Regions from separate parts of the Phocaeicola fibrisolvens genome, predicted to be linked through region 1. Evidence: riboswitches for the same ligand, from Rfam matches in the RefSeq annotation. Region 1 holds a riboswitch; each other region holds the start of a gene.
What was found. Region 1 has a riboswitch for cobalamin ahead of OCV81_RS00690 (anaerobic ribonucleoside triphosphate reductase). Riboswitches for the same ligand answer to the same signal wherever they lie in the genome.

Region 1 (3,230 bases):
CATTCGGATGACGCTGTGCACCGCCTTTCCATACGTTGTTGCCCATCATGAACGGGAACTGCCGGGCGAGGGCCGTACGCTGGTATTGGTAGCGGGTGTATAATTGCTCGGCAATGAATTCCGCCATGGAGTGAACCGACTGGAGGAAGAATTCCTTGGCTTTTTCTAGACGATTTTCTGGAGTTTCGTCCACAAAAGCTTCCGCTTTGCGATGCGCTTCGATGGCCAGTCGCGGCAGGTTCATGGTCGTGAAAGAAAGATTGCCTCGTCCCAGTGAGGTCTTTTCTCCGTGCAGGTTCTCGAACACACGGGTACGGCATCCCATGGTCGCCAGCTCGTAGCGGTAGCGTTTCGGGTCGTCGGCCCGCCATTTCTCGTGCGTGTTGAAAGGGGTGTCCAGGAACATGAAGTTCGGGAACAACGCCTTGGCCGTGGTGCGGCAAGCCTGCAGGAAGAGGTCGAAGTTCGGACATTCGAAAGTCACCTTTCCTTCAAGGGCCGCTTCAAAGTCCTGCATGGCCAGCTGGTAGTCGGCATCGGAATAAGTCACCCCGTTTTTGACCTTGAAAATCTGAATCGGGAACACCGGTACCTCTCCGTGGTTGCCCAAGCCTTCGATGGTGGCTTTCAACAGTTCCTGAATGACCATTCTTCCCTCAGCCGAGGTGTCGGTACCGTAATTGATGGAACTGAAAACCACCTGGTTTCCTCCGCGGGAATGCATAGTGTTCAGGTTGTGGATGAAACCTTCCATGGCTTGGTGCGTGTCTTTGCGGGTCTGTGTCAGCGTCTTGCGCAACGCGTAGTCCAGTTCTTCCTGTGTCAGCGTAAGGCCTTGGTTTGCCAGAAAGCTGAGGTAAGTAGTACGTGTTTCTTCTCCGGCTTCGATGCCCTGGAAATGCGTACGTATGCCTTTGAGGATTTCTTTTTCGTCGGTTTCTATTCCCTTGAGGTCGAACAACAAGCTGAGGAGTGTGGCCAGGATTTTCTGGAAACTCTTCAGTACCCCTTTGGCCATGAAGAAGTCGAAGGCCGGAATAGCCTGTCCTCCATGCTGTTCGTTCTGGTTGGTCTGGAAGATGATGGTGGACAGGGTAGCATAGCTCTGGATGGACTGCGGCGTACGGATGCTGCCGTTTTTGGTATGGAAACCCCGTTCGAATAGGTCGTCCAGGTCGTACTGGATACAAGTCGTCGTTTTAGTGGGGTAATAATCTAGGTCGTGAATGTGGATGTCGCCCAGCTGGTGTGCCTCGGCATACTGCTTGGGTAGCAAATATTTGTAGGTGTAATCCTTGGTGATTTCAGAAGCGAACGTCATCATCTGTCCGGCCGGCGTATGACTCGACATGTTGGCGTTGCTCAGGTTCACATCGTTCTTGTCGATGGCCACGATGCCGTCCATGATGTGCTTGATACGCGTCTTACGCTCCCGTTCAGTGTTACGCCACTGGCGGTAGATAATGTATTTCTTGGCCACCTCCGGCTGTACCTTCATCAGTTCGTTTTCCACGAGGTCCTGGATATCTTCCACCCCGATGGTCTGTTGGGTGAAATGCGACACTACCTGCCGGGTGATACCTTCTATTTCCTCCTCCTGGAAGTCGATGCCGGTTGCCTTGAACGCTTTACCGATGGCATTGGTGATTTTGGCGGCCGAAAAGTTCTCCTGCTTTCCGTCGCGCTTGATGATACGGATTTCTGTCAGATTCATTTTTCTGTAAATTAAAGAGTGAGACATAAATTTAGGCTTTCCCGGGCAGGTCTTCTGACTGATCTCTCGCCGTAGACGCCTTCCCATGAGTGGGCTCACAGTGGCTTGCAGAGCGTGTCACGGTTTCCACAAGAATCACAGCAGCAGGTACTGTCGCCGATTTGCACGGCATTCCCTTTTGAAACGGTTAAGTTACCTTCGGAAAAGTGAGACAAAGATAGACGTTTGGGAGGAAAATAAAAAATGAGAATTTAGATGAGTCTCTAAATTTGGAGAACTTTTCCAGCGTAAATTAGGTCTACAGCATACTGTGGATGTGTATTTTGGTAAACTGTAATTTATACAGGTTTTTGAATATTGGAAACTTCCGGATTATTCCTTAGTTTAAGAGAGGAAGGAAATAGGAGAAGAAAAAGTCTCTCACAACCTCCGGCAGCAGCCAGCATACGGGGGTTGTGAGAGATGGGCAGATTATTTCTTTTCAGGCAGGTTGACCGGTTTCAGGCCCATCTGCTCCGCTTTCTTCAGCATAAAGTCGAAGGCCGCATCGTGTTCGTTCGGAATCACCCCGTCGAGAATGGCGTCCTTGATGGAACTTTTCAGGCTGCCGATTTCACGGCAAGGCTGGAGGTTGAACACGTGCATGATTTCAGCCCCGTCTACCGGCGGCTGGAAGTTCCGGATACGGTCTTTCTCTTCCAAATCCTTCAGTTTCTGGCGCACCAGCTTGAAATTGTCCAGGAAGCGCTGTTTGCGGGCTTCGTTCTTCGAGGTGATGTCGGCCTCGCAGAGCATCATCAGGTCGTCGATGTCGTCGCCGGCCTCAAACAGCAGACGGCGGACCGCTGAATCGGTCACTTCCTCGTCGGCAATGACGATGGGGCGCATGTGCAGTCCCACGAGCTTCTGCACGTATTTCATCTTTTCGTTCATCGGGAGTTTCATTTTGCGGAAAATTTCCGGAATCATCTTTTCCCCGATGAAATTATGATTGTGGAAAGTCCATCCCGCCTTGGGTTCCCAGCGTTTCGTTCTCGGTTTGCCGATGTCGTGGAGCAGGGTCGCCCAGCGCAGCCACAGGTCATTGGTCACTTTGGAGATGTTGTCCACCACTTCCAGGGTATGGTAGAAATTATCCTTGTGCCCGCGTCCGTTGCGTACTTCCACTCCTTGCAGAGCCACCAGTTCCGGGAAAATCAGTTCCAGCAGTCCGCAGCGGTCCAGGTCGATAAACCCTTTCGACGGAACCGGCGACAAGAGTATCTTGTTTAGTTCGTCGGCGATGCGTTCGCGGGAGATTATCTTGATGCGGTCCTTGTTGCGTTCCAGTGCCGCAAAGGTCTCGTCGTCGATGTAGAAATTCAGCTGTGTGGCAAAGCGGATGCAGCGCATCATGCGCAGCGGGTCGTCGCTGAAGGTGATGTCCGGGTCGAGCGGTGTACGGATGGTCCGTTCCTTCAGGTCATCCAGTCCTCCGAACGGGTCCACCAGCTCTCCGTAGCGGTCCTTGTTCAGA
Region 2 (3,230 bases), on a different contig from region 1:
GACGGCGGACGGTCTTGTTGTCGGGTCACCGGTGTATTACGCAGGGCCCAACGGTTCGCTCTGTGCCTTGCTCGACCGTCTGTTCTATTCTGCCGGCGACTTGCTGGCCTACAAGCCTGCTGCCTCGGTGGCTGTATGCCGTCGCGGAGGAGCCAGTGCGACGTTCGACCGCCTGAACAAGTATTTCACCATCAACAACATGCCGGTGGTGTCGTCACAATACTGGAACAGCGTGCACGGCAGATTGCCGGGCGAAGCGAGTCAGGACATCGAGGGATTGCAGACCATGCGTACGCTGGGGCGCAACATGGCGTGGTTGCTGAAGAACTTGAAGCAGGGAGGAGAGCCTATCCCGCCCAGTGAGCCGTGGACACCGACTCATTTCATCCGTTAGAAGCGGGACTTATCACCATCAGCGAAAAGTAGGGAAACTTCTTTTCCTTGATAATCGCCGGGTCGGAGGTATAGAATTCGTTCGCCCGGCTGATATTTTCGAAGTAATGGAACGCTGCTTCGGGGTGGGAGTCGATGCACTGACGTACGGCTTCCGCGCAAAGAGGCAGTTTCATGATGACGAGGACATAGCCGGATTGGAGTTTCTCGGTCAGTTCTTCGGCGGAGATGAGGCCCGGAATGACCAGCAGCCTTTCTTCCTGTTTGGCCAGGTGGAGACCTGCCACGGGACCTGCGGCAATGAACGCCGGAATGCCTGCGATGCGTCTCACCGGCAAGCCTTTATTTCCCAATAGTTCATACAAGTACTGCACGGAAGCATAGAATCCGGCATCGCCTTCGGCGGCCACGGCTATTTTCTGCCCTTCACGGTAATCTTCCTCTATCTGTGCAGCCACTTCGTGATACACTTGCAGGGCCGCTTCTCTGTGCTTGTTCATCGGAAGGGTGAATGTCTTGATTTTCTCTTCCCCGATTCCCAGTGCCCGCAAGGTGTTTGCGGCGTAGGAGGAGGGGATGCCGGCGGCACTGCGGGTGCCCGGACAATAGATAGAGGAGGCTTCCTGTAGGGCCTTCAGTCCTTTCAGGGTGATGAGCTCCGGGTCGCCGGGGCCTAAGGATACAAACTGAATTGCGGGATATGAGGATTCCATATAGTCTAAAAGGGGATTGATTTTTTTTTTGCGGTCGCTAAGATACAATCTTTTTTGTGAAAATGAAAAATCAGCCGGGATGTAGCATATCAAAAAATATTTTCTACCTTTGTGGCGATATTGGTTCACTGCTGGATAAAGCGTGATGAAAAGGGAATCAGGTGAAAGTCCTGAACAGACCCGCTGCTGTAAGTTTCGCATGATTTTCAGGAAATCTGCATGCCACTGTCGGAAAGATGGGAAGGCTCCTGAAAAGAAACAAGTCAGAAGACCTGCCAGTGTCGTACATAGTTTTTTATGCTTTCGGGAAATAAGGTATGAAAACAACGAGCTGGACTTCTCTCTACCCGTTCTGGATATACGGAATCCTCTTCTCTTTGTATTTGTATGCGTCTCGCGGTCATAAGTGTGTGGTATGAAGATTTGAGGAACTTATGAAACACCTGACACTCATTTTTATTTTCGTTTTTGGCATTGTCGGCTTCTCGGAAGGGCTGGCACAGAGACTGGTCACTCTTTCGGGCCGCATCACGTCTGCCCACGGACAGCCTGTGGCGCAGGCTTCACTGGCGGTGGAGGGTACGGCCTACGGGACGTATTCGGACGAGAAGGGGGGCTACCGACTGGAGCTTCCGGAGGGGACGTATACCGTGGTGGCTTCTTTCATCGGTTATGAGAGCCAGAAGCAGACGGTCCGGTTGGTCGGGCACAAGCGAATCGACTTTGTCCTGAAGGAAGAGGCCGTGGCCTTGAATGAGGTGGAAGTCTATGCCAAGAGCCAATCGCAGAAATTGCGGGAAGGTACGTTCGCCGTCAGTGCGCTGGATGTGAAACCGATTGTGAGTTCGTTGAACAACCTGAACGAGCTGGTGGACCGGGCTTCGGGCATCAAGGTGCGGCAGGAGGGAGGCGTCGGGTCGGACTATGACCTGTCCATCAACGGGATGTCGGGCAATTCGGTCCGTTATTTCATCGACGGGGTGCCGCTGGAGACAAAGGGCTCCGGGGTGTCGCTGGCCAATCTGCCGGTCAATCTCATCGACCACATCGAGATGTACAAGGGGGTGGTTCCGGCTTATTTGGGGGCTGACGCGCTGGGCGGTGCCATCAACATCGTGACGAAGAAGGAGAAAAAGAATTACCTGGACCTATCGTACGGGATAGGTTCGTTCCATACGCACAAGGCGGACTTGAACGCGCAGGTGGTGTTTCCCAAGAGCGGGATTATCGTGCGCCCGACCGTCGGGGTCAACTATTCAAAGAACGACTATATGATGAAAGGGGTAGAGGTGTGGGAGGAAAGCGTGCGAAAGTATGTGCCGTCCAACCGCCGGCGTTTCCACGACGATTATTTCTCGCTGCTGGCCCAGGTGGAGGTCGGAGTGAGCGGGAAACGGTGGGCAGACGACTTCTTTGTGACGGCTTCGTATTCGAAGGTGGACAAGGAGCTGCAGACGGGTTCTATCCAGACCAAGGTCTACGGGATGGCCGAGCGGAACGGGTCGGCTTATAACGTGTCGGCACAGTACCGCAAGAAGGACTTTCTGTTGAAGGGGTTGCAGATGCACAGCATGCTTTCGCATACCTGGGACTATTCGCTGACGGTGGATACGGCCTACCGGGTGTACGACTGGAACGGGAATTATGTGGAGAGTTCCCGCAATGAGATTACGGGACGGGAACGGTCGTTGCGACATTACAAGCGCCCCACGACGATGTTCCGCTCCAACTGGGACTATCGCTTTCATCCGCAGCATGCCCTGAACCTGAACTACTTGTTCAACCGGACGGGAAACGACCGCTACGACGACGTGGATGACAGTTTTGTGCCGTCCAATGACGTGGTATGCAAACACATCCTCGGGCTTTCCTATCAGCAGCAACTGTGGCAGGACAAGATGGAGAACACGTTCTTTATCAAGGATTACATCAATCACCTGAATATCCGGCAGACGGACTTGTACTGGCAGACGGGCTCGGACAAGGTGAAGGGAGAAAGTACGGGAAATTACTTGGGATACGGGGCCGGCACGCGGGTGAAGTTCCGGGAGCCGGTCGCGCTGAAGGCTTCGTTTGAGCATAGCGTGCGTCTGCCTCTGGCCCGTGAACTGCTGGGCAACGGGT
Region 3 (3,230 bases), on a different contig from region 1:
CGGACGTGCCACGATAATCATGAAGGCACCAATCAGCAAGGCCACTGCGGCCAGGTCGAGCATTTCGTGCGGGTTGACCAGCAATCCCAACGTGAGGAACATGATAATCTGGAAGAGCCAGGTCAGTCCACTCATGAACGTATTGATTTCTTTCCGGAAAGCCAGTTTGGTGTTTCCCAGAATCACGCCCATGATGTACACAGCCAGGTAGGCATTTCCCTTCAGCTGGTCGGTAATGGTAAAGGTGATGAAGACCAGACTGAGCAGAAGGATGGAGTAGAGAGAACTGTTCGACAGGTTGATGCGGTTGATGAGCCATACGCTGAAGCGTCCCATGGCATAACCGATGACCCCTCCGAAAAAGAACTGTACCAGCAAATCTTTCGTGATGAGCAGAAAGTCGGGATGGCTTCCGCTGGAGATGACTTGTATCAGTACGATGGTCAGCATGTAGGCCATCGGGTCGTTACTTCCACTTTCCAATTCCAGCATCGGGCGGAGATGCTGCTTCAGGTTCATCCGCTGCGAACGGAGCAGGTTGAACACAGACGCCGAGTCGGTAGACGACATGGTGGCGGCCAGCAGCAGGGATGTGAGCAAGGTCAGCTCGATGTTGGTCTGGTTCCAGTCGGAAATATAAAAGATGAACACACCAGTCAGCAAGGTGGTGAGCAGGACGCCGGCAGTCGACAGAACAATTCCCGGAGTGAGTACCGGCTTGATGTCGCCGTATTTCGTGTCCATACCTCCGGAAAAAAGGATGATGCTCAATGCCATCATACCAATAAACTGTGCATCCGAAGCACTGTTGAACTGCAATCCCAATCCGTCGCTTCCGAAAAGCATTCCCACCACCAGAAAGAGTAAGAGGGTAGGGATTCCAAACCGGTATCCGGTCTTGCTGATAAGAATACTGGAAAAAATCAGGATTGACCCAATCATCAAAATATTTTCTGCCGTAAAAATCATAATGCCTTAAGTGATTAATAAAAGTAAAGGTTTGTGTAAATATTAATGTCCGAAGGTAAGAAAATGTTTTGTAGATAAGGGCTTTTCATGAAAATTTTTGTGGATTTTTTATTTTGGTTCGTCCTTATCATTTTTTTCAGACATCCTTGTGTAAAAATGGAAATTACTGGATATTTTCTCTGTCCCACAGTGTGGGATATAAAAACCACAGTGTGGGATATATATTTCACAGTGTGAAATACAAAAACCAAACAGTGGAACAGAGAATTTATGGAAGTGTTTTGAAGAATATCTGAGGGAGTTTCAAAGAATGTGTAAGGAAGAAAAGGATTGTCCTATAATTTTGTAGAAATTTATTCTTGTTTTTCAAGAAAACCGTATATTTGCAATGTTTTGTTCCGTTTGGATTTCCGTTTGGCGAAATCACGGATGAAAAGGGAATCGGGTGAAAATCCCGGACAGTCCCGCTGCTGTGAACTCCAGCGTTTCGACGTTTGTCTACCGACTACCAGGCCACTGTCTTTCAATGAAAGATGGGAAGGCAAGACAAACGGGAGTAAGTCAGAAGACCTGCAAAACAAAGTCATGCTTGCATTCTCGAGGAAAGGATGGCAAGAACGTGCGTAATGTAGAATTACAATTAGAATTTTGGATGAAAAGATGGAATGAACCGGCCTTTGTAGTCGGCTATCGTTTTTTTATACTCGTGTGTCTGTGTGTCCTTGCAGGAGAGGGCAGTGTTTTTGCGCAACAGACCGATTCGGACAGCATTACGGGAAAAGTGCATCAGATTCCGGATGTGACGGTGAGTGTACGGAGGGCGACGAATAAAATCTCCTCCGTGGTTCCGGTACAACGTTTGGGAAAAGACATAATGGACGATTTGGGAATCCAGAACATGGCCGATGCGGTCCGTCGCTTTGCGGGAACGGATGTGCGTGATTATGGGGGTACGGGAGGACTGAAAACGGTTTCTGTCCGTAACATGGGAGCGGCCCATACGGCCATCAGCTATGATGGGGTGGCTGTCAGTAACTGTCAGGCGGGACAGATAGATATCGGACGTTTTTCGTTGGATAATGTACAGTCTTTGTCGTTGAGCGTAGGGCAGAATGAAGATATGCTTCAATCGGCCCGGTTGTATGCGTCGGCTGGTGTATTGAACATAGAGACTTCGCGTCCGGAGTTTCTGGGAGACCGGAAATGGCAGTTGCTGTTTCAGGCAAAGGGAGGCTCTTTCGGGCTGGTCAATCCTTATTTTCGTTATGGACAGCAGTTGGGTAAGCGGACGGTATTGTCGGTCGACGGGGATTATTTACGGTCGGACGGACAGTATCCTTTTCTGTTGAAAAACGGGAAATATACGCAGACTGAAAAAAGAAGCAATTCAGAGGTAAATTCCTGGCACACGGAGTGGAACTTGTTTCATGACTTCCAGGAGAATCAGAAACTGAGTGTCAAGGCTTATTATTACCAATCGGAACGAGGACTTCCGGGGGCTGTGATTTTCTATAACCCGGTTTCGAATGAACGCTTGTGGGACAAGAATGCGTTTGTGCAGGCCAAGTATCAGGACAAGATTTCCGAGAAATGGTCGTTGCAGGTGCAGGCAAAATACAATTATGCGTGGAACAAATACCAGGATAAGGGAGTACAGTATGAGGGAGGGGTGTCTACCGACCATTATACCCAGCATGAATATTATGTATCGGGAGCGGTTTTGTATCAGCTCTTCGCAGGCTTTTCCTTGTCATTGGCACAGGATTTGGCGGTGAATACCCTCGATAGTAATCTGCCGGATTGCCCGTTTCCTACCCGTCTGACTTCGCTGACAGCCTTGCATGCCCGTTATCAATGGGGGAGCGTACAGATGGATGCTTCCTTAGTCAACACCTACCTCAATGAGCATGTAGAGAGTGGAGAAAAACCCGCGGATCTGAAGAAACTGTCTCCTTCTTTTTCGGTGAATTGGAAGCCTTTCAGCGAGCAGGATTTTTTTCTGCGTGCGATGTATAAAAGTACATTCCGTACGCCGACCTTCAATGACTTGTATTATTATCGGCTGGGAAACCGTTCCCTTCGTCCGGAAAAAGCCAAGGAATATAATGTGGGCGTGACATGGGGAGCGAAAAAGAATGCAATTTGGGATTATCTGACATTTACGGGAGATGTCTATTTCAATCAGGTGACAGACAAGATTGTGGCTTTTCCTTCCACTTATGTATGGAAGATGGCCAATTATGGAAAAGCGCATGTATGGG

Region 2: another riboswitch for cobalamin. It lies ahead of OCV81_RS12850 (TonB-dependent receptor); the one in region 1 lies ahead of OCV81_RS00690 (anaerobic ribonucleoside triphosphate reductase).
Region 3: another riboswitch for cobalamin. It lies ahead of OCV81_RS10985 (TonB-dependent receptor plug domain-containing protein); the one in region 1 lies ahead of OCV81_RS00690 (anaerobic ribonucleoside triphosphate reductase).

The regions. Positions count from the first base shown of each region.
Region 1 is NZ_JAOQJI010000001.1:186,846-190,075, forward strand. It holds gene OCV81_RS00690 (anaerobic ribonucleoside triphosphate reductase) at 1-1,741, opposite strand, end outside; cobalamin riboswitch at 1,744-1,929, opposite strand; gene OCV81_RS00695 (CCA tRNA nucleotidyltransferase) at 2,186-3,230, opposite strand, start outside.
Region 2 is NZ_JAOQJI010000035.1:15,489-18,718, reverse strand. It holds gene OCV81_RS12860 (flavodoxin family protein) at 1-394, shown strand, start outside; gene OCV81_RS12855 (precorrin-2 C(20)-methyltransferase) at 384-1,106, opposite strand; cobalamin riboswitch at 1,211-1,400, shown strand; gene OCV81_RS12850 (TonB-dependent receptor) at 1,541-3,230, shown strand, end outside.
Region 3 is NZ_JAOQJI010000025.1:33,807-37,036, reverse strand. It holds gene OCV81_RS10990 (potassium/proton antiporter) at 1-969, opposite strand, end outside; cobalamin riboswitch at 1,348-1,561, shown strand; gene OCV81_RS10985 (TonB-dependent receptor plug domain-containing protein) at 1,622-3,230, shown strand, end outside.